Regions from separate parts of the Micromonospora sp. CA-248212 genome, predicted to be linked through region 3. Evidence: predicted binding sites of a transcription regulator. Region 3 holds the regulator's gene; each other region holds the start of a gene.
What was found. Region 3 encodes HrcA, which represses chaperone genes, less so after heat shock. Its sites were predicted from a motif close to GGTTNGCACNCTCNNNNNGAGNGTGCNAACC; they were not measured.
Positions count from the first base shown of each region.

Region 1 (6,225 bases), 590 kb from region 3:
GACGGCGCCGAACGCCGCGATACCGGCCAGGCCCAGGGCCAGCCGCCGGATCGCCAGCATTCCGAACAGGGCCGCGAACCCACCCAGCAGCAGGGCCGTTCCGGTCAGCAGGGCGATCTTGTCGGCGGTGCCGAAGACGTCGATGGCGAACTGCTTGATCGGCTCGGGAACGGCGTCGACGACCACCCCGCCGACCGCGACCAGTGGCGCCGACCGGGGGCCGGTCAGCACCGCCACCGGCTCCGCGGTGCCGATCGCGACGGCGGCGGCGGTGACTCCGGCCAGCGCGGCGTACCGCCGCGACGTCGTGCTCATCGGCCCAGTGTGCGCGATCATCTCGGCCGATCGCCAACGACGTCATCGCTTGGTAATGCTCGCCCGACGAAACCGGGGCACACCGCCGTACGGCGGTGTGCCCCGGAACGGGTGTCGCTACCGGGTCAGAAGCCCGGGCCGTGCTGGTGGCCGTGGCCGTGGCCGTGCCCGCCACCGGCGGCGGCCGGCTCGGGCTGCTCCGGCTTCTCCACCACGAGGCTCTCCGTGGTGAGTAGCAGGCCGGCGATCGACGCGGCGTTGGTGACGGCGTTGCGGGTCACCTTCACCGGGTCGATGATGCCGGACTTGACCAGGTCGCCGTACTCGCCGGTGGCCGCGTCGAGGCCGTTGCCCCACTGCATGCCGGCGACCTTCTGGGTCACGACGTAGCCGTCGTGGCCGGCGTTCTGCGCGATCCAGCGCAGCGGCTCGACCAGCGCCTTGCGCACGATCGAGACGCCGACCTTCTCCTCGCCGGTGAAGCCCAGGTCGTCGTCGAGCACGGGGAGGATCTGCACCAGGGCGGCGCCGCCGCCGGGCACGGTGCCCTCCTCGACCGCGGCCTTGGTCGCCGCGATGGCGTCCTCGATGCGGTGCTTGCGCTCCTTCATCTCGACCTCGGTCGCCGCACCCACCTTGATCACGGCGATGCCGCCGGAGAGCTTGGCCAGCCGCTCGGCCAGCTTCTCCCGGTCCCAGTCGGAGTCGGAGGCCTCGATCTCCTTGCGGATCTGGGCCACCCGGTCGTCGACCTCGGTCTTCTGGCCGCCGCCGTCGACGATCGTGGTGTTCTCCTTGTCGACCACGACGCGCCGGGCGGTGCCGAGCACCTCCAGGCCGACCTGGTCGAGCTTGTAGCCCAGCTCCGGGGCGACCAGCTCGGCGCCCGTGGAGATCGCGATGTCCTGGAGCATGGCCTTGCGCCGGTCGCCGAAGCCCGGGGCCTTGACCGCGCAGACCTTGAGGGTCTTGCGCAGCGAGTTGACCACCAGGGTGGAGAGCGCCTGGCCGTCCACGTCCTCGGCGATGATCAGCAGGGGCTTGCTGTTCTGCAGGACCTTCTCCAGCAGCGGCAGCAGCTCCTCGATCGCCGAGATCTTCTGGGTGGTGACCAGGATGTACGCGTCCTCGAGGACGGACTCCTGACCCTCCAGGTCGGTGACGAAGTTCGGCGAGATGAAGCCCTTGTCGAACTGGAGACCCTCGGTCACGTCCAGCTCGGTGGTGAGCATCGAGCCCTCCTCGACGGTGATGACACCGTCGCGGCCGACCCGCTCCATCGCCTCGGCGATCAGCTCGCCGATGGTGGCGTCCTGCGCGGAGATCGTCGCCACGTTCGCGATCGACTCCTTGCCGGCGACCTCGACGGCCTTGCCGAGCAGCGCCTCGGAGACCTTGGCGGCCGCCGCGTCGATGCCCCGCTTGAGGCCGGCCGGGTTGGTCCCGGCGGTCACGTTGCGCAGGCCCTCACGGACCATCGCCTGCGCCAGCACGGTCGCGGTGGTGGTCCCGTCGCCGGCGACGTCGTTGGTCTTGGTCGCCACCTCCTTGACCAGCTGCGCGCCGAGGTTCTCGTAGGGGTTGGTGAGCTCGATCTCCTTCGCGATGGTCACGCCATCGTTGGTGATCGTCGGCGCACCGAACTTCTTGTCCAGGACGACGTTGCGCCCGCGCGGGCCGAGGGTGACCTTGACCGCGTCAGCGAGGGCGTTGACACCGTGCTCCAGCAGGTGTCGGGCGTCGTCCGAGAAGCTGAGGATCTTCGCCATGAATGTCCCTTCGAAGCGCCGCTGCCCCGGCCCGGCGAGCCGGACCGGGGCAGCGACACTGATCGGTTGCTTACTTCTCGATGACCGCGAGGACGTCGCGGGCGGAGAGCACCAGGTACTCCTCGCCGGCGTACTTGACCTCGGTGCCGCCGTACTTCGAGTAGAGGACGGTGTCGCCGACCTGCACGTCAACCGGAACCCGGTTGCCGTTGTCGTCGACGCGCCCCGGACCGACAGCGAGGACGGTGCCCTCCTGCGGCTTCTCCTTGGCGGTGTCGGGGATCACGATGCCCGACGCCGTGGTGGTCTCAGCCTCGTTCGCCTGGACCACGATGCGGTCCTCGAGCGGCTTGATCGCAACCTTGGTCGCGGTAGTCACGGGCATACCCTCCTGGGGTACTGGTTTCGTTGCTGGCCAGCGGGGCTGACCAGCGTCAATCTGCCTCATGCCACCGGGCGGGGCCGTCGTCGCGGGTGCCGGTCCGCCTGGCGTGCGCACCCGGGTCGCGAGACCCGGAAGCTGGCACCCTCAGGGTGAGAGTGCTAATCGCAGGTTATTCCGTGGCTAGCACTCCGTCAAGGAGAGTGCCAGCGCGTCGCGCCCCGCCAGCGGTATTTTCCCCTCGGTCGGGAGAATGGGCAGGTGGATCTCGATCAGTTGGCGGCACTGCGTACCCCCGAGGGGTCGGCCGCCCTCACGGCGGCGGCCGAGCTGGCCGGCGGCGATCCACTGGCCGCGGCGTCGGCGCTCCGCGCGGCCGGGGTGCCGCCGACGCTGGCGGCGGCGGCCCTCACCCAGGCCGAGCTGCGCCACCGGGCGGTGGGCAAGTTCGGCCCGGCCGCCGCCGGGATGTTCCTCACCCGCCCCGGCCTGGAACAGGCCACCCGCCGGGTGGTCGCCGACCGGCGGGCCGCCCGGCTGCACGCGGCCGGCGTGCGCACCCTGGCCGATCTCGGGTGCGGCCTCGGCGCGGACGCGCTGGCCGCCGCCCGTGCCGGCATCCGGGTGTACGGGGTCGAGGCCGACCCGGTGACCGCGGCGATGGCCGCCGCCAACGCCGCCGCCGCCGGGCTGGCCGACCTGTTCACGGTCGAGTGCGGCGACGCGACCGCGTTCGACGTGTCGCGGGTGGACGGCGTCTTCTGCGACCCGGCCCGACGGGCCACCGGCACCGGCCGACGGATCTTCGACCCGCGCGCCTACTCGCCGCCCTGGGACTTCGTCACCGGCCTCGCCGAGCGGGTGCCCCGCACGGTGGTGAAGGTGGCGCCGGGCCTGGATCACGCGCTCATCCCGGCTGGCGCGGAGGCGGAGTGGGTCGGCGTGGACGGCGACCTGGTCGAGGCGGCGCTCTGGTGCGGCGAACTGGCCGAGGTGCCCCGCCGCGCCAGCGTGTACCGGAGGGAGATCCACCAGCTCACCGGCTCGGGCGACACGGAGGCGCCGGTCGGACCCCCGCGCCGCTACCTGTACGACCCGGACCCGGCGGTGGTCCGGGCGCACCTCGTCGCCGAGCTGGCCGCGGAGCTGGACGCCACCCTTGCCGACCCGAGCATCGCGTACCTCTACGCCGACCAGCCGACCCGCACCCCGTACGCGCGCTGTCTGGAGATCACCGACGTGCTGCCGTTCTCGCTCAAGCGCCTGCGGGCATTGCTGCGCGAGCGTCGGGTGGGTCGGGTGGAGATCCTCAAGCGGGGTTCGGCGCTGACGCCGGAGCAGTTGCGGCGGGACCTGCGCCTGGCCGGCGACCAGGCGGCGAGCCTGGTGCTGACCCGGGTCGCCGGAGCGCCGACCGTGCTGATCGGCCGGCCGGTGGATTAGGTTCGGGGCGTGGCGGGACAGGGCACTCCGGCAACGGCACTACTGGCCAAGCGCGGGATCGCGCACCGCACCCACCCGTACCGGGTGGCACCCGACGCTCCGAACTACGGCGCCCTGGTGGCGGCGGCCCTCGGCGTGGCGCCGGAGCGGGTGTTCAAGTCGCTGGTGACCGAGGTGGACGGCGTCCTCACCGTGGCGGTCGTACCGGTGACCGGTGAGCTGGACCTCAAGGCGCTCGCGGCGGCGGTCGGCGGCAAGCGGGCGGCGCTCGCCGAGCGGACGGTCGCCGAGCGGGCCACCGGCTACGTGCGAGGCGGGATCAGCCCACTCGGGCAGCGGCGGCGACTGCCCACCGTGCTCGACGACTCCGCGCTGGACCTGCCGACGATCCACGTCTCCGCTGGTCGGCGCGGGCTGCAACTCGAACTGGCGGCGGTGGACCTGGTGGCGCTCACGGCGGCCCGCACCGCGCCCTTGCAGGCCCGCTGACCTGTCGTTACATCGCTCTTTTCGGCGGATGTTCGGCGAGTAACAGTCGCGTTGCTGAATTGTTATCGCTTCCAACAAACTTGGGACCTGGGTGGTCTTGTGGTGCGAGTGTGACGCGGAATACGTTGCCGGACACAACAAAACAACACCTCCCCACCTCCGAAAGGACCCTGCACATGCGTAAGGGGATCCTCACCATCGCCGCCGTGGGCCTGCTCGCGACCGGCGGTTTGACCGCCTGCGGCGACGACTCCGGCAACGGCTCGGCCGACTCCAAGAAGACTCCCAAGATCGGCGTGATCCTTCCGGACAGCAAGTCCTCCCCCCGCTGGGAGACGGCGGACCGTCGCTTCCTGGAGGAGGCGTTCAAGGCCGCCGGCGTCCAGTCCGACATCCAGAACGCCCAGAACGACAAGGCCGCCTTCCAGACCATCGCCGACCAGATGATCACCGGCGGCGTCACCGCCCTGATGATCGTCAACCTGGACTCCGGCACCGGCAAGGCCGTGCTCGACAAGGCCAAGTCGCAGGGCGTCGCCACCATCGACTACGACCGGCTCACCCTGGGCGGCTCGGCCCAGTACTACGTCAGCTTCGACAACGAGGTCGTCGGCAAGCTCCAGGGCGAGGGCCTGTCGAAGTGCCTGACCGAGAAGGGTGCCAAGAACCCTGTCGTGTCGTACCTGAACGGCTCGCCCACCGACAACAACGCCACCCTGTTCAAGGCCGGCTACGACTCGGTGCTCAAGCCGAAGTTCGACTCCAAGGAATACACCAAGGGCCCGGACGACGCCGTGCCGGGCTGGGACGGCCCTACCGCCGCGACCATCTTCGAGCAGCAGCTCACCGCGACCAAGGGCAAGATCGACGGCGTGCTGGCCGCCAACGACACTCTCGGCAACGCCGCCATCTCGATCCTGAAGAAGAACAAGATCAACGGCAAGGTGCCGGTGACCGGGCAGGACGCCAGCGTGGAGGGCCTGCAGAACATCCTCGCCGGTGACCAGTGCATGACCGTCTACAAGGCAGTCCGGGAAGAGGCCAAGGCCGCCGCAGACCTGGCCATCGCGCTGGCCAAGGGCGAGAAGAAGGACACCGGCCAGTCGGTGAAGGACGGTGACCGCGACGTCCCCTCGGTGCTGCTCACCCCGAAGGCCATCTACAAGGACAACGTCAAGGACGTCATCGCCGACGGCTACGCGACCAAGGAGCAGGTCTGCACCGCGGCGTACGCCAAGTTCTGCGCCGAAGCCGGCATCAGCTGACCGACGCCGCAGTACCCGCCGGGACGACCATCGCCGCCCGGCACGGGAGCACCCTCCCGTGCCGGGCGGCGCCCGCCGGACGGGCCCCGACCCTCCCTTAAGAAGGAGACCCCGTGTCCGCGACTCCCCTGCTGGAACTCCGCGGGATCGACAAGAGCTTCGGTCCCGTCCAGGTGCTCCGCGACGTCGCCCTGAGCGTCCACCCGGGCGAAGTGACCGCACTTGTCGGCGACAACGGCGCCGGCAAGTCGACCCTGGTGAAGTGCATCAGCGGCATCTACCCCACCGACGCCGGTGAGGTCCTGTTCAACGGCGAACAGGTGCACATCGGCAGTCCCCGCGACGCCGCAACGCTCGGCATCGAGGTCGTCTACCAGGACCTCGCGCTCTGCGACAACCTGGACATCGTGCAGAACATGTTCCTCGGCCGGGAGAAGCACAGCGGCATCGTCCTGGACGAGCCGACCATGGAACAGCTCGCCGCCGAGACCCTGGCGGGGCTCTCCATCCGCACCGTCACCTCGCTTCGCCAGCACGTCTCCAGCCTCTCCGGCGGTCAGCG
Region 1 covers NZ_CP192023.1:6,397,195-6,403,419, forward strand. The annotation lists gene ACQP03_RS30040 (molybdopterin-dependent oxidoreductase) at 1-315, opposite strand, end outside; gene groL (chaperonin GroEL) at 441-2,084, opposite strand; gene groES (co-chaperone GroES) at 2,155-2,469, opposite strand; gene ACQP03_RS30055 (THUMP-like domain-containing protein) at 2,728-3,909, shown strand; gene ybaK (Cys-tRNA(Pro) deacylase) at 3,919-4,398, shown strand; gene ACQP03_RS30065 (sugar ABC transporter substrate-binding protein) at 4,575-5,663, shown strand; gene ACQP03_RS30070 (ATP-binding cassette domain-containing protein) at 5,777-6,225, shown strand, end outside.
Region 1: groES (co-chaperone GroES) is a predicted target of HrcA. The motif match lies at 2,603-2,633, and genes of this name have one in related genera.

Region 2 (6,225 bases), 950 kb from region 3:
CCGCCGGCGTCGGCCTCGCCGTCGCGGTCGTCCTCGCCATCGGGTACGCGGTGCTGCTGGCCCGCCCGGCGGCACGTACCCCGAGTCGCCGGGTGGCCGCGCTGGCGGCGGCGGTCCTGCTGGTGACGGCGGGCGTGGTCGACGTCGGGCCCGGTCAGCCCGGCCTGTACGGCGAGCGGCTGCTGGTGGTGCTGCGCGAGCAGGCCGACCTGAGCGGCATCCCGGCCGGCGCCCCAGGACAGGCCGGGCGGGATACCCGGGCAACGGAGGTCTACCGGCGGCTGGTGGCGACCGCCGACCGTACGCAGGCCGACCTGCGCCGCACGGCGGGGCGGCTACGGCTCGACCCGGTGCCGTACTACCTGGTCAACGCGGTCGAGGTGGACGGTGGTCCGGCCGTGCGCGCCTGGCTCGCCCGTCGGCCCGAGGTGGCCCGGGTGCTGATCAGCCAGCGTCTACGGCCCCTGCCCGCCCCGGCGGGGCAGACCCGGGGCACCGCGCCGGCACCGACCGGCCCGGAGTGGAACATCCGTCAGCTCGGCGCGGACCGGGTCTGGTCCCAGCTCGGGGCGACCGGCGCGGGGATCGTGGTCGGCAGTTCCGATTCCGGCGTGGACGGCAGCCATCCAGCGCTGCGGCCCGGGTTCCGGGGCGGTGACGACTCCTGGTACGACCCGTGGGACGGCACCCGGGCACCGAACGACCAGGGCGGGCACGGCACCCACACGGTGGGCAGCGCAGTCGGGCGCAACGGCATCGGCGTGGCCCCGGACGCGCAGTGGGTGGGCTGCGTCAACCTGGACCGCAACCTGGGCAGCCCGGGGCACTACCTGGACTGCCTCCAGTTCATGCTGGCGCCGTTCCCCGCGGGGGGTGACCCGTTCACCGACGGCCGGCCGGAGCGCGCCCCGCAGGTGCTGACCAACTCGTGGAGCTGCCCCTCGATCGAGGGTTGCGACCGGGGCGCGTTGCTGCCGGCCACCACGGCGCTGGACGCGGCCGGGATCTTCGTGGTCGCCGCCGCCGGGAACAGCGGCCCGTGGTGCGCGTCGATCGACGAACCACCCGCGCCGTACGCGAACGTGCTGACCGTGGGCGCGGTGGACGCGCAGCGACGCGTCGCGGAGTTCTCCTCGCGTGGGCCGGTGGAGGGCGGCGCGGGCAAGCCGGACGTGCTGGCCCCCGGGGTGGGGGTCGTCTCGGCCATGCCCGGCGGCGGGTACGCGGCGCTGGACGGCACGTCGATGGCGACCCCGCAGGTGGCGGGAGTGGTCGCGCTCATGTGGTCGGCGAACCCGGCGCTGATCGGCGATCTGACCCGGACCCGGCAGATCCTGCGGGACACCGCCACACCGGCCGAGCCGACGTACCGCTCACGCAATCCGAGTGACGCCTGCGGCACCCCGGCGAACGTCACCGGCGCCGGGCAGGTCGACGCGTACGCCGCCGTCCGCGCCGCCCGGGGGTGAGCAGGGCGGGAGGCGGCGGGTGATCTAGGGTCGGCACCCATGGACGCCGAGATCACCGTCACCGAGCTGGCCCTCGATCTCGCGCCCACCGTGGCGCGGCTCTGCGCGCAGGCCCTCGACCTGCCCGAGGACGCCGCCGAGGCGGACGCCGTCGTGGACGTCCTCTGGCCGCGGGCCGCCGTCGACCGGACGGTGATCGGGCTGGGGGCGTACCGGGCCGGCGACCTGGTCGGGGTGCTGCTCTGCTCGGTGTCGCCGACGGAGCCGGGCATCGGGCACGTGGACCTGGTCGCCGTACTGCCGGAGCAGCGTCGCCGGGGTGTGGGCCGCGCGCTGCTCGCCCGGGCCGAGCGGGCGCTCGCCGAGCACGGCGTGACCGAGGTGCTGCTGGCCGGAAACCCGCCGTACTACGCCTGGCCGGGCATCGACGTGCGGTACACGCCGGCGGTGTGCGCGGCCCTCGCGCTCGGCTACCAGCAGGACCGGACCGCCTGGAACATGACGGCGGACCTGTCGTACGACGAGTCCCCGGCGCTGCGGTCGACGGAGGCCGCCGAGCGGCGGCTGGCCGGGCAGGGCATCACGGTACGGCGGGCCGAGCCCGCTGACCTGCCGGCGCTGACCGCGTTCGCCCGGTCCACCTTCGGCGGCGCCTGGGACGGTGAGCTGGCCGGATCGGTGGGCCGCGAGGGGGCCGGCTGCCACCTGGCGGAGCGGGCCGGCGAGGTGCTGGGCTTCGCCGCCTACGGATCGTCCCGGCCGAGCTGGTTCGGGCCGATGGGCACCGCCCCGGCCGCCGAGGGCTCGGGCATCGGCGGAGTGCTGCTGCGACGCTGCCTGCGGGATCAGCGTGCGGCGGGACTGGACCGGGCGGAGATCGGCTGGGTGGGGCCGGTGCCGTTCTACTCGGGCAGCGCGGGTGCGCGGATCGAGCGGGTCTTCTTCCTGTACCGGCGACGGCTTGGGGCCGAATAGCGGTCAAATGGGACATTGACCCATTCGTCCGCGTCGGGCATCGACGCCCCCTACCGTTTCGGTAGAGGAGGCAGCCATGACCACGGATGACGACCAGACCGAGGACGGCCCGCCGATCACCTGGAAGCCGGCCGACGAACTGCCCGGCCAACTGCCGTTCGACCGGTTGGATTACGGCGACGCCGAACAACTGGCCGAGATGAGCACCGACGGCCGACCGGCGACCGAGGAACCGCAGGAGATGGTGGACGCGCCGATCCGGTCGCTGCCGCCGTACGACCGGGCGCAGAAGCGCCGCAACCAGCGTCCACTGCCCACCTGACGACGAACGGGGCGGACCGCGTCAGCGGCCCGCCCCGTTCGGTGTGTCGGAACTGGACTCAGAAGTCCATGTCCCCGCCACCCGGGCCAGCCGGGGCAGCCGGGGTCTTCTCCGGCTTGTCCGCGACGACGGCCTCGGTGGTGAGGAACAGCGCGGCGATCGACGACGCGTTCTGCAGCGCCGAACGCGTCACCTTGGCCGGGTCGATGATGCCCGCGGCCAGCAGGTCGACGTACTCGCCGTTGGCGGCGTTGAGGCCGTGACCCGCTTCGAGGTTACGGACCTTCTCCACCACGACGCCGCCCTCGAGGCCGGCGTTGACGGCGATCTGCCGCAGCGGGGCGTCCAGCGCGACCTTGACGATGTTGGCACCGGTCGCCTCGTCGCCGACCAGGTCCAGCTTGTCGAAGGCGGTCTTGCCGGCCTGCACCAGCGCGACGCCACCACCGGGGACGATGCCCTCCTCGACGGCCGCCTTCGCGTTGCGAACGGCGTCCTCGATGCGGTGCTTGCGCTCCTTCAGCTCGACCTCGGTGGCCGCGCCGACCTTGATGACCGCAACGCCACCGGCCAGCTTGGCCAGCCGCTCCTGCAGCTTCTCGCGGTCGTAGTCGGAGTCGCTCTTGTCGATCTCGGCCCGGATCTGGTTGACCCGGCCCTGGATCTGCTCGGCGTCACCGGCACCGTCGACGATGGTGGTCTCGTCCTTGGTGACGACGACCTTGCGGGCGTGGCCCAGCATGTCGACGCTGACGGCGTCGAGCTTGAGGCCGACCTCCTCGCTGATGACCTGGCCGCCGGTGAGGATGGCGATGTCGCCCAGCATGGCCTTGCGGCGGTCACCGAAGCCCGGCGCCTTGACGGCGACCGACTTGAAGGTGCCCCGGACCTTGTTGACGACCAGGGTGGCCAGGGCCTCGCCCTCGATGTCCTCGGCGATGATCAGCAGCGGCTTGCCGCCCTGCATGACCTTCTCCAGGATCGGGAGCAGGTCCTTCACCGACGAGATCTTGCTGTTGACGATCAGGATGTACGGGTCGTCGAAGACGGCCTCCATACGCTCCGGGTCGGTCATGAAGTAGGCCGAGATGTAGCCCTTGTCGAAGCGCATACCCTCGGTGAGCTCCAGCTCCAGCCCGAAGGTGTTGCTCTCCTCGACGGTGATGACGCCTTCCTTGCCGACCTTGTCCATCGCCTCGGCGATGATCTCGCCGACAGTGCTGTCGCCAGCGGAGATGGAGGCGGTGGAGGCGATCTGCTCCTTGGTCTCGACGTCCTTGGCGAGCTTGGACAGCTCCTCCGAGACGCTCGCGACCGCGGCCTCGATGCCCCGCTTCAGGGCCATCGGGTTGGCGCCGGCGGCCACGTTGCGCAGGCCCTCGCGAACCAGGGCCTGGGCCAGGACGGTCGCCGTCGTCGTGCCGTCACCGGCAACGTCGTCGGTCTTCTTGGCGACCTCCTTGACCAGCTCAGCGCCGATCTTCTCGTACGGGTCCTCGAGCTCGATCTCCTTGGCGATGCTCACACCATCGTTGGTGATGGTGGGGGCACCCCACTTCTTCTCGAGCACGACGTTGCGGCCCTTGGGGCCGAGGGTCACCTTTACGGCGTCGGCGAGCTGGTTCATGCCCCGCTCGAGGCCGCGGCGCGCCTCTTCGTCGAACGCGATCATCTTGGCCATACGGCGTTGTCCTCCTGGACACTCACGGGCCACCCGAGATGTGTGCCCCGGATGGGCCGCCTGGTGTACGCACCTTGGGACGTCGCCACCTGGCGACGACGACGTCCTTCGGCCGGGCCGGATAGCCCGCGACGACCGGCCATGTGCTGCCCCGGTGTCTCCACACCGGCGCAACCAGGCCCCACCGTCCCGACCATTGGCACTCACGGTATGCGAGTGCCAATGACTTGTTTAGCACTCTCACCTGCCGAGTGCAAGCACGATGAGCCCGGTCAGTCGAGTTCCGCAGCCAGTGTGGCCCCGTTCACGGGCCCCTCATGAGCCCGTTGCTCGGCGTACGTGATCAGCAGACCGACCAACTGGGCGAGGTGGGCCGGCAGGGCCAGCACCGCCGTGACGGCGATGACCACCACCACCCCGACCGCGGGGCCCGGGGACGCGAACGGATCCTCGCCGAACGCGCCGGTGCCGGCGGACTCCAGGATGCCGGGCACCACGGTTCCGATGATCACCGCCGCGCCCACCAGGGCCACCCGGCCGAGCAGCATTCCGAGCCGGTCGTGGAACATCCGGAACGACCGGCCGATCGGGTTGTCCCGCTCGAACAGGTAGACCGGGCCGGCCATGCTCAACGCGAACGCCAGGTAGATCCCCGGCAGCACGCAGAAGCAGACTCCGATGCCGATGAGCAGGCTGACCAGCAGCGTCCAACCCCACAGGCCGACGGCCCGGCGCAGCCCGTACCGCAGCGCCGCGTCGAGCCGGGCGGGCCGGCCGGCCGCCTGCTGGGTGATCACCCAACTGCCCGCGGCCCAGCCCAGCGCCTGCACCAGGCCGATCAGCAGGCTGCCGCCGACCAGCACGACGACGAGGGTCAACAGGCTGGTGGCGAAGTTGTCCGGCAGCCCGGCCGACGGGTCCGTCTCGGCCTGCGCCGCCCAGGTGGGCGACGGGTCCAGACCGAACGAGATGACCGACAGCACCGCCGCCGGCAGGACCTGGGTGAGCAGCATGATCGGCACCAACTGCCGCCAGCCCCGGCGCAGCGCGCCCCAGAACCGGTCGAACCAGCCCCCGATACCGGCACCGGGCGGAGTGACCAGGGCGTCGTTCGGGTCGAGGCCGTAACCCGGCGGGTACCAGCCGACCGGCGCCCCCGGATACCACGGCTGACCGCCGTAGGGACCGGCCCCCGGCGGGTAGCCGCCGGTGGGCGGAAAGGCCCAGCCCTGCGGCGGCGGACCACCGGGCTGACCCCATGCACCCTGGGCGGGACCCCAGCCCGGCGGCGGACCGGCGGGCTGACCCCACGCCTGCGCCGGGTCCCAGCTCTGCGGCGGCGGGCCCGCGTGCGGCAGGCCAGCGTCCGGGACGGGCGGGGTGCCCGAAACTGGTGACGCGCCGGAGCCGTCGCCGGCTGACGTCGGGTCGGGCCGGCTCGGCTCACCCGGCCCGGAGGGCGTGGCGGGTGGCGGCGACTGGTCGGTCATGAACCCTCCTCAGCATCGGCTGGAACGGTTCACGATCTTCCCGGGCCGGCGTCCGCGCCGCAGCCCCGGCTCGCCAGCCGGTCGCGCAACAGCCGGCGAGCAGATCGGGATCGGTCAGCCGATGACGCGGACGTGCTCCGCCTGCGGGCCCTTCTGGCCCTGGGCGATCTCGAACTCGACCCGCTGACCGTCGTCGAGCGCCTTGTAACCGTCCATCTCGATCGCGGAGAAGTGGACGAACACGTCCTGACCGCCGTCGACGGCGATGAAGCCGTAGCCCTTCTCGGC
Region 2 covers NZ_CP192023.1:6,748,771-6,754,995, forward strand. The annotation lists gene ACQP03_RS31760 (S8 family serine peptidase) at 1-1,469, shown strand, start outside; gene ACQP03_RS31765 (GNAT family N-acetyltransferase) at 1,509-2,444, shown strand; gene ACQP03_RS31770 (hypothetical protein) at 2,521-2,766, shown strand; gene groL (chaperonin GroEL) at 2,825-4,447, opposite strand; gene ACQP03_RS31780 (hypothetical protein) at 4,720-5,937, opposite strand; gene ACQP03_RS31785 (cold-shock protein) at 6,052-6,225, opposite strand, start outside.
Region 2: groL (chaperonin GroEL) is a predicted target of HrcA. The motif match lies at 4,642-4,672, and genes of this name have one in related genera.

Region 3 (6,225 bases):
CACCAGCGGCCGAAGCGAACGCGGGCCCAGGCTGGCGGCCGAAGCCAGCGGCGGCAGGGTGGCGGCCGAAGCCAGCGGCGGCAGGGTGGCGGCCGAAGCCAGCGGCGGCAGGGTGGCGGCCGAAGCCAGCGGCGGCAGGGTGGCGGCCGAAGCCAGCGGCGGCAGGGTGGCGGCCGAAGCCAGCGGCGGCAGGGTGGCGGCGAGTCGGGGGTGGGCGACTACCAGCGGCCGAGGCGGGTGGCGAGCACGCTGAGCGCGGCCACGCCGGCCGTGGAGGTACGCAGCACCTCCGGCCCGAGGCGTACCGGCCGGCCACCGGCCTCACGGAAGGCCGTCAGTTCGGCCCGGTCGATGCCGCCCTCGGGGCCGACCACCAGGACGATCTCCCCGGCCGACGGCAGGTCGACGCCGGTCAGCGGCTCGTCGGCCTCCTCGTGCAGGACGAACCCGGCGGCGGCGCCGGCGATCCGGCGGGCGACCGTGGCGGTGGACTCGTCCGGCGCGCCGGCCACGACGGGCAGCCAGGGCCGGCGGGCCTGTTTCGCCGCCTCGCGGGCGGTGGCCACCCATTTCTCGCGTGCGCGTACGCCCCGGTCGCCGCGCCACTGGGCCACCGAGCGCGACGCCGCCCAGGGCACGATCTCGTCCACCCCGACCTCGGTCATCGCCTGCACGGCCAGCTCGCCCCGGTCACCCTTGGCGATGCCCTGCACGGTGACGATCCGGGGTACGGGCGCGTCCGCGTACCCCCGGGAGGTGACCGCGACCTCCAGGCTGCCCCGGCCGACGGTGGTGACCACGGCGGCGGCCGTGCCGCCCCGACCGTCGGCGAGCAGCAGCTCCTCGCCGACGCGCAGCCGCTGCACGGTTGCGGCGTGGTGCCCCTCCGGGCCGTCCAGGGTCAGCGCGTCACCGGTGGGCAGCGCCTCCACCAGGAACAGCGGCGCCGACACCTCAGGCGTGCCCGTTGAACGCGTCGCGCATCCGGGAGAAGAAGCCGCCCTGCTTGGTCAGCTCGGCGACCTCCTCGCCCCGGGTCTTGGCGAAGTCGCGCAGCATCTTCTCCTGGTCGGGGTCGAGCTTGGTGGGCGTCCGGACGTCCAGGTGCACGTAGAGGTCGCCCCGGCCGGTGCCGCGCAGGTGCGGTACGCCCCGGGCGCGCAGTCGCAGCGTGCTGGCCGGCTGGGTGCCGGCCTTGACGTCGACGGTCTCCTCGCTGTCCAGCGTCTTGATGGTGAGCCGGGTGCCCAGCGCGGCGGCGGTCATCGGCACGGTGACGCGGCAGTGCAGGTCGTCACCCTTGCGGGAGTAGACGTCGTGCGGACGCTCGTGGATCTCCACGTAGAGGTCGCCGGCGGTGCCACCGCCCGGGCCCACCTCACCCTGCTGGGCCAGCCGGATCCGCATGCCGTCCTCGACGCCGGCCGGGATCTTGACGGTGAGCGATCGGCGGGTGCGTACCCGGCCGTCGCCGGCGCAGGTCGGGCAGGGGTGCGGGATGGTGGTGCCGTAGCCCTGGCAGACGGTGCACGGCCGGGCCGAGACCACCTGGCCGAGGAAGGTGCGCTGCACGGACTGCACCTCGCCCCGGCCGGCGCACGCCTCGCAGGTGGCCAGGTGGGTACCGGCCGCGGTGCCGGCGCCCGAGCAGGTGGTGCAGAGCACGGCGGTGTCCACGGTGATCGGGGCCTCCACGCCGAACGCCGTCTCGTGCAGGTCCAGTTCGAGGCGCAGGATCGCGTCCGCGCCCGGACGGGTCCGTGGACGCGGCCCGCGGCCGGCGCCGCCCGCGGCGCCACCGAAGAACGCGTCCATGATGTCCTGGAAACCGACGAACGGGCCGGCTCCCCCCGGACCACCCGGGCCGCCCGCGCCCCCGCCGCCGGGGGCGAGCGGGTCGCCACCCAGGTCGACGATCTGCCGCTTCCGGTCGTCCGAGAGGACCTCGTACGCGGCGTTGATGTCCTTGAACTTCTCCTGGGCCTCCGGGTCCGGATTGACGTCCGGGTGGAACTGGCGTGCCAGCTTGCGGTAGGCACGCTTGATCTCGTCATCGGAGGCTTCCCGGCTGACACCGAGGATGCCGTAGTAGTCCCTGGCCACTGCGTTCCGTGTCCTCATGTTCGTCTCGCGTTGCGCCGACCGGCGGCCGCAGCCGGCCGTCGGCCCTGACTGGTCAGTTCTGGGCCAGCAGCTCGCCCACGTAGCGTGCCACGGCGCGCACCATGGCGATATTGCCGGGGTAGTCCATCCGGGTGGGCCCCAGCACCCCCAGGCCGCCCACGATGGTGGCCCCCGGGCCGTACCCGGTGCTGACCACCGAGGCGGCACGCAGGTTGTCGAACTCGTTCTCGTCGCCGATCAGCACCCGGGTCGTGCTGGGCTCGGTCTCGCCGATGAGCTTGAGGAGCACGACCTCCTCCTCCAACGCCTCCAGGATGGGCCGCAGCGAACCCTGGAAGTCGAGCAGACCACCCCGGGTCAGGTTGGCGGTGCCGGCCAGGGCGATGCGTTCCTCGTGCCGCTCGACGAGCGTCTCCAGCAGGACGGTGGAGAGCGTGGTCATGGCCGGGCGCAGCTGCACCGGCGCCTCTTCCACCAGCGCCTGCACCAGCGGTGGGGTGTCCGACATGCGCTCACCGGCGAGTTTCTCGTTGACCAGGCGACGCAGGTCGGTGACGTCGTCGGCGGGCACCGGTCCGGGCAGCTCCACCAGCCGCTGCTCCACCCGGCCGGTGTCCGCGATCATCACGAGCATCAGCCGGGTGGTGGAGATCGGCACCAGCTCCAGGTGGCGGACCGAGGAGCGGGCGAGGCTCGGGTACTGCACCACGGCCACCTGCCGGGTCAACTGGGCGAGCAGCCGTACGGTGCGGTGGACCACGTCGTCGAGGTCGACGGCCCCGACGAGGAAGCGCTCGATGGCCCGGCGTTCGGCCGGACTGAGCGGCTTGACCCGGGACAGCCGGTCGACGAAGAGCCGGTAGCCACGGTCGGTGGGCACCCGGCCGGCGCTGGTGTGCGGCTGCCGGATGTAGCCCTCCTCCTCCAGCACGGCCATGTCGTTGCGGACCGTCGCCGGGGAGACCCCGAGCTGGTGCCGCTCGACCAGCGCCTTGCTGCCGACCGGCTCCTGGGTCGAGACGTAGTCCTCGACGATGGCGCGGAGCACGGCGAGCTTCCGGTCGTCCAGACCCATCCTCCGCACCTCCTGTCGCACGTCGGCCGCCGGCCCACCCGGGCCGACGGACCGTCCTGGCACTCGACTGTAACGAGTGCCAGTCTACGTCGGCGTGCCCGCCGACGCGATGATCAACGACGGCCCGTGACATCCCGCGGGCCGATCGGCCCGGACGACAGGGCGATGTCGCTCTGGTGCGGCGTTGCTCACGGCACCTACCGTGACAACCATGACTGAACCACCTCGCCCTCCCGGCGCGGGAGACCCCGGCAACTACCCGCCGGAGCCGAATCTCCCCGGCTCGTCCTCGTCGGCCGAGCCGCCCACCGCACCACTGTCCGGGGCGCCCGGCCCGGGCGGCTATCCCCCAGCCGGTGGCTATCCGTCGCCCACCGGTGACCAACCGCCGTCGGGCGGCTACCCTCCGCCGGGCGGCTACCCCCCACCAGGGGGTTACCCCCCGCCGGGTGGCACGACTGGCGGGTATCCGACCGGCGGCGCGTACGGCGGCCCCGGCGGCGGTTACGCCAACAACGAGGACAAGACCTGGGCGCTCGTCGCCCACTTCGGCGGCGCGGCCGGGATGATCATCAGCGCGGGCGTGCTCGGCTGGATCGCCCCGCTGGTGGCGTTGCTGGCCCGGGGCAGCCAGTCCCCGACCGTCCGGGCGCACGCCGTGTCGGCGCTCAACTTCCAGCTCGTCTGGTCGATCGTCGGCCTGGTCGGCTGGGTGCTGTCCTGCATCTTCATCGGCTTCATCGGCGTCGTGGCGGCCGTCGTGCTCGGAGCCGTGTGCGGCATCCTCGCCGGCATCAAGGCCAACGAGGGGCAGCTCTACCGCTACCCGCTCTCCGCCAACCTCATCAAGTGATCCGGGCCGGCCGCTCCCCCGGCCGGTCCGGCACACCGCCGCCGGCCGGGCGGGCGTCCGGCTCAGGGCAGCAGGTCCCGCACGACCGCGTCGGCGAGCAGCCGGCCGCGCAGGGTGAGGACCGCCCGTCCGGCGGCGTACCTCTCGGCGTCCAGCAGACCGTCGGCGAGGGCCCGCGCGGCACCGGCCCGGCCGGCGTCGTCGAGCACCCCCAGCGGCAGTCCGCTGGCGAGCCGCAGCCGGAGCATCACGTCCTCCATGTGCGCCTCGTCCGTGGTCAGCACCTCGCGGGCCAGGCCGGGTGACGCGCCGGCCGCCAGCCGCTGGGCGTACGTGGTGGGGTGCTTCACGTTCCACCAGCGCACCCCGCCGACGTGGCTGTGCGCGCCCGGGCCCAGGCCCCACCAGTCGGCGCCGGTCCAGTAGAGCAGGTTGTGCCGGCACCGGGCCTCGTCGGCGCGCGCCCAGTTGGACACCTCGTACCAGGAGAGGCCGGCCGCGTCGAGGGCGGCCTCCGCGGCCAGGTAGCGGTCCGCCGCCACGTCGTCACTGGGGTACGGCACCTCGCCGCGCTTCATCCGCGCGGCGAGCCGGGTGCCGTCCTCCACGATGAGGGCGTACGCGCTGACGTGGTCGACCCCGGCGTCGACGACCTGCTCCAGCGTGCCGGCGAAGTCCTCGGCCCGTTCCCCCGGCGTGCCGTAGATCAGGTCCAGGTTGACGTGGTCGAACCCGGCCTCGCGCGCCTCGCGGGCGGCGGCGGTGGCCCGGCCGGCGCTGTGTTTACGGTCCAGGATCGCCAGCACACCGGGCGACGCGGACTGCATGCCCAGCGAGATCCGGGTGTAGCCGGCCGTGCGCAGGAGCTTCAGCGACTCCGGTGTGACCGACTCCGGATTCGCCTCGGTGGTCACCTCGGCGTCGGCGGCGAGCCCCCAGGTGCGGTCGATGCCCTCGAGGATGCGGGCCAGGTCGTCGGCGGGGAGCAGGGTGGGCGTGCCGCCACCGACGAAGACGGTGTCGACGCGGGGTGGCGGGTTGTCGCCGAGCACCCGGGCGGCGAGCGCCAGCTCGGCCAGCACGGTGTCGGCGTACGCCTCGCGGCTCGCGCCCCCACCCAGCTCGGCGGCCGTGTACGTGTTGAAGTCGCAGTAGCCGCAGCGACTGGCGCAGAACGGGACGTGGACGTACACGCCGAAGCCGCGCGCGCCGACCGCCGTGGTGGCGGTGGCGGGCAACGATCCGTCGCCGGGGACGGTCTCACCATCTGGAAGGACGCCGGGCATGGCCACTAGTGTGCCCGGCATGACCTCTCCCGACGTGCTCGTGCGGGTCGCCACGGCCCGTGGGGTGACCACCCTCACCCTGGACAGCCCGCACAACCGCAACGCGCTCTCCACCGCCCTGATGACCCAGTTGCTGGCGGGGCTGACGGACGCGGTGGCCGACGACGCAGTCCGGGTGATCGTGCTCGACCACACCGGGCCGGTCTTCTGCTCCGGCGCGGACCTGAAGGAGACCGCCGCGGCGTACGCCAGCGGAACCGTGCCCGCCGGCATGCTGGGCGACGTGCTGGCGGCGCTCTGGGAGTGCCCGAAGCCGATCCTGGCCCGGGTCGCCGGGCCCGCGCGGGCCGGCGGACTCGGCCTCATCGCCGCCGCCGATCTCGCGGTCTGCGCCGACGAGGCGACGTTCGCGTTCACCGAGGTCCGCATCGGGGTGATCCCGGCGGTGATCTCGGCGACCGTGCTGCCCCGGCTGCACCCCCGCGCCGCCGCCGAGCTGTACCTGACCGGGAACACCTTCGACGGGCGGCGTGCCGTCGAGGTCGGCCTGGTGACGGCCTCGGTGCCGGCCCAGGAGCTGGACGACGTGGTGCGGGGCTACTGCGACTCCCTGGTCCGCGGCGCGCCCGGCGCGCTGGCCGGCGCGAAGGATCTGCTGCGCCGGCCGGGCACCGCCGAGCTGCGCGGTGACCTGGCCCGTCTCGCCGCGCTCTCGACCGGCTACTTCCTCTCCGACGAGGGCCGCGAGGGGGTCACGGCGTTCCGGGAGAAGAGGTCGCCGCGATGGGTGGCCGCTCTGGACGCCGAACGCGGTGACCAGGCCGGGTAGGACCGCGGACGTCGGCCGGCTGCGGCGGCGCCCCGAAGGGTCACCACGCCGTCGCGCC
Region 3 covers NZ_CP192023.1:5,802,196-5,808,420, forward strand. The annotation lists gene ACQP03_RS27220 (16S rRNA (uracil(1498)-N(3))-methyltransferase) at 219-953, opposite strand; gene dnaJ (molecular chaperone DnaJ) at 955-2,103, opposite strand; gene hrcA (heat-inducible transcriptional repressor HrcA) at 2,177-3,199, opposite strand; gene ACQP03_RS27235 (DUF4870 domain-containing protein) at 3,411-4,052, shown strand; gene hemW (radical SAM family heme chaperone HemW) at 4,115-5,338, opposite strand; gene ACQP03_RS27245 (enoyl-CoA hydratase-related protein) at 5,358-6,167, shown strand; gene ACQP03_RS27250 (SDR family NAD(P)-dependent oxidoreductase) at 6,208-6,225, opposite strand, start outside.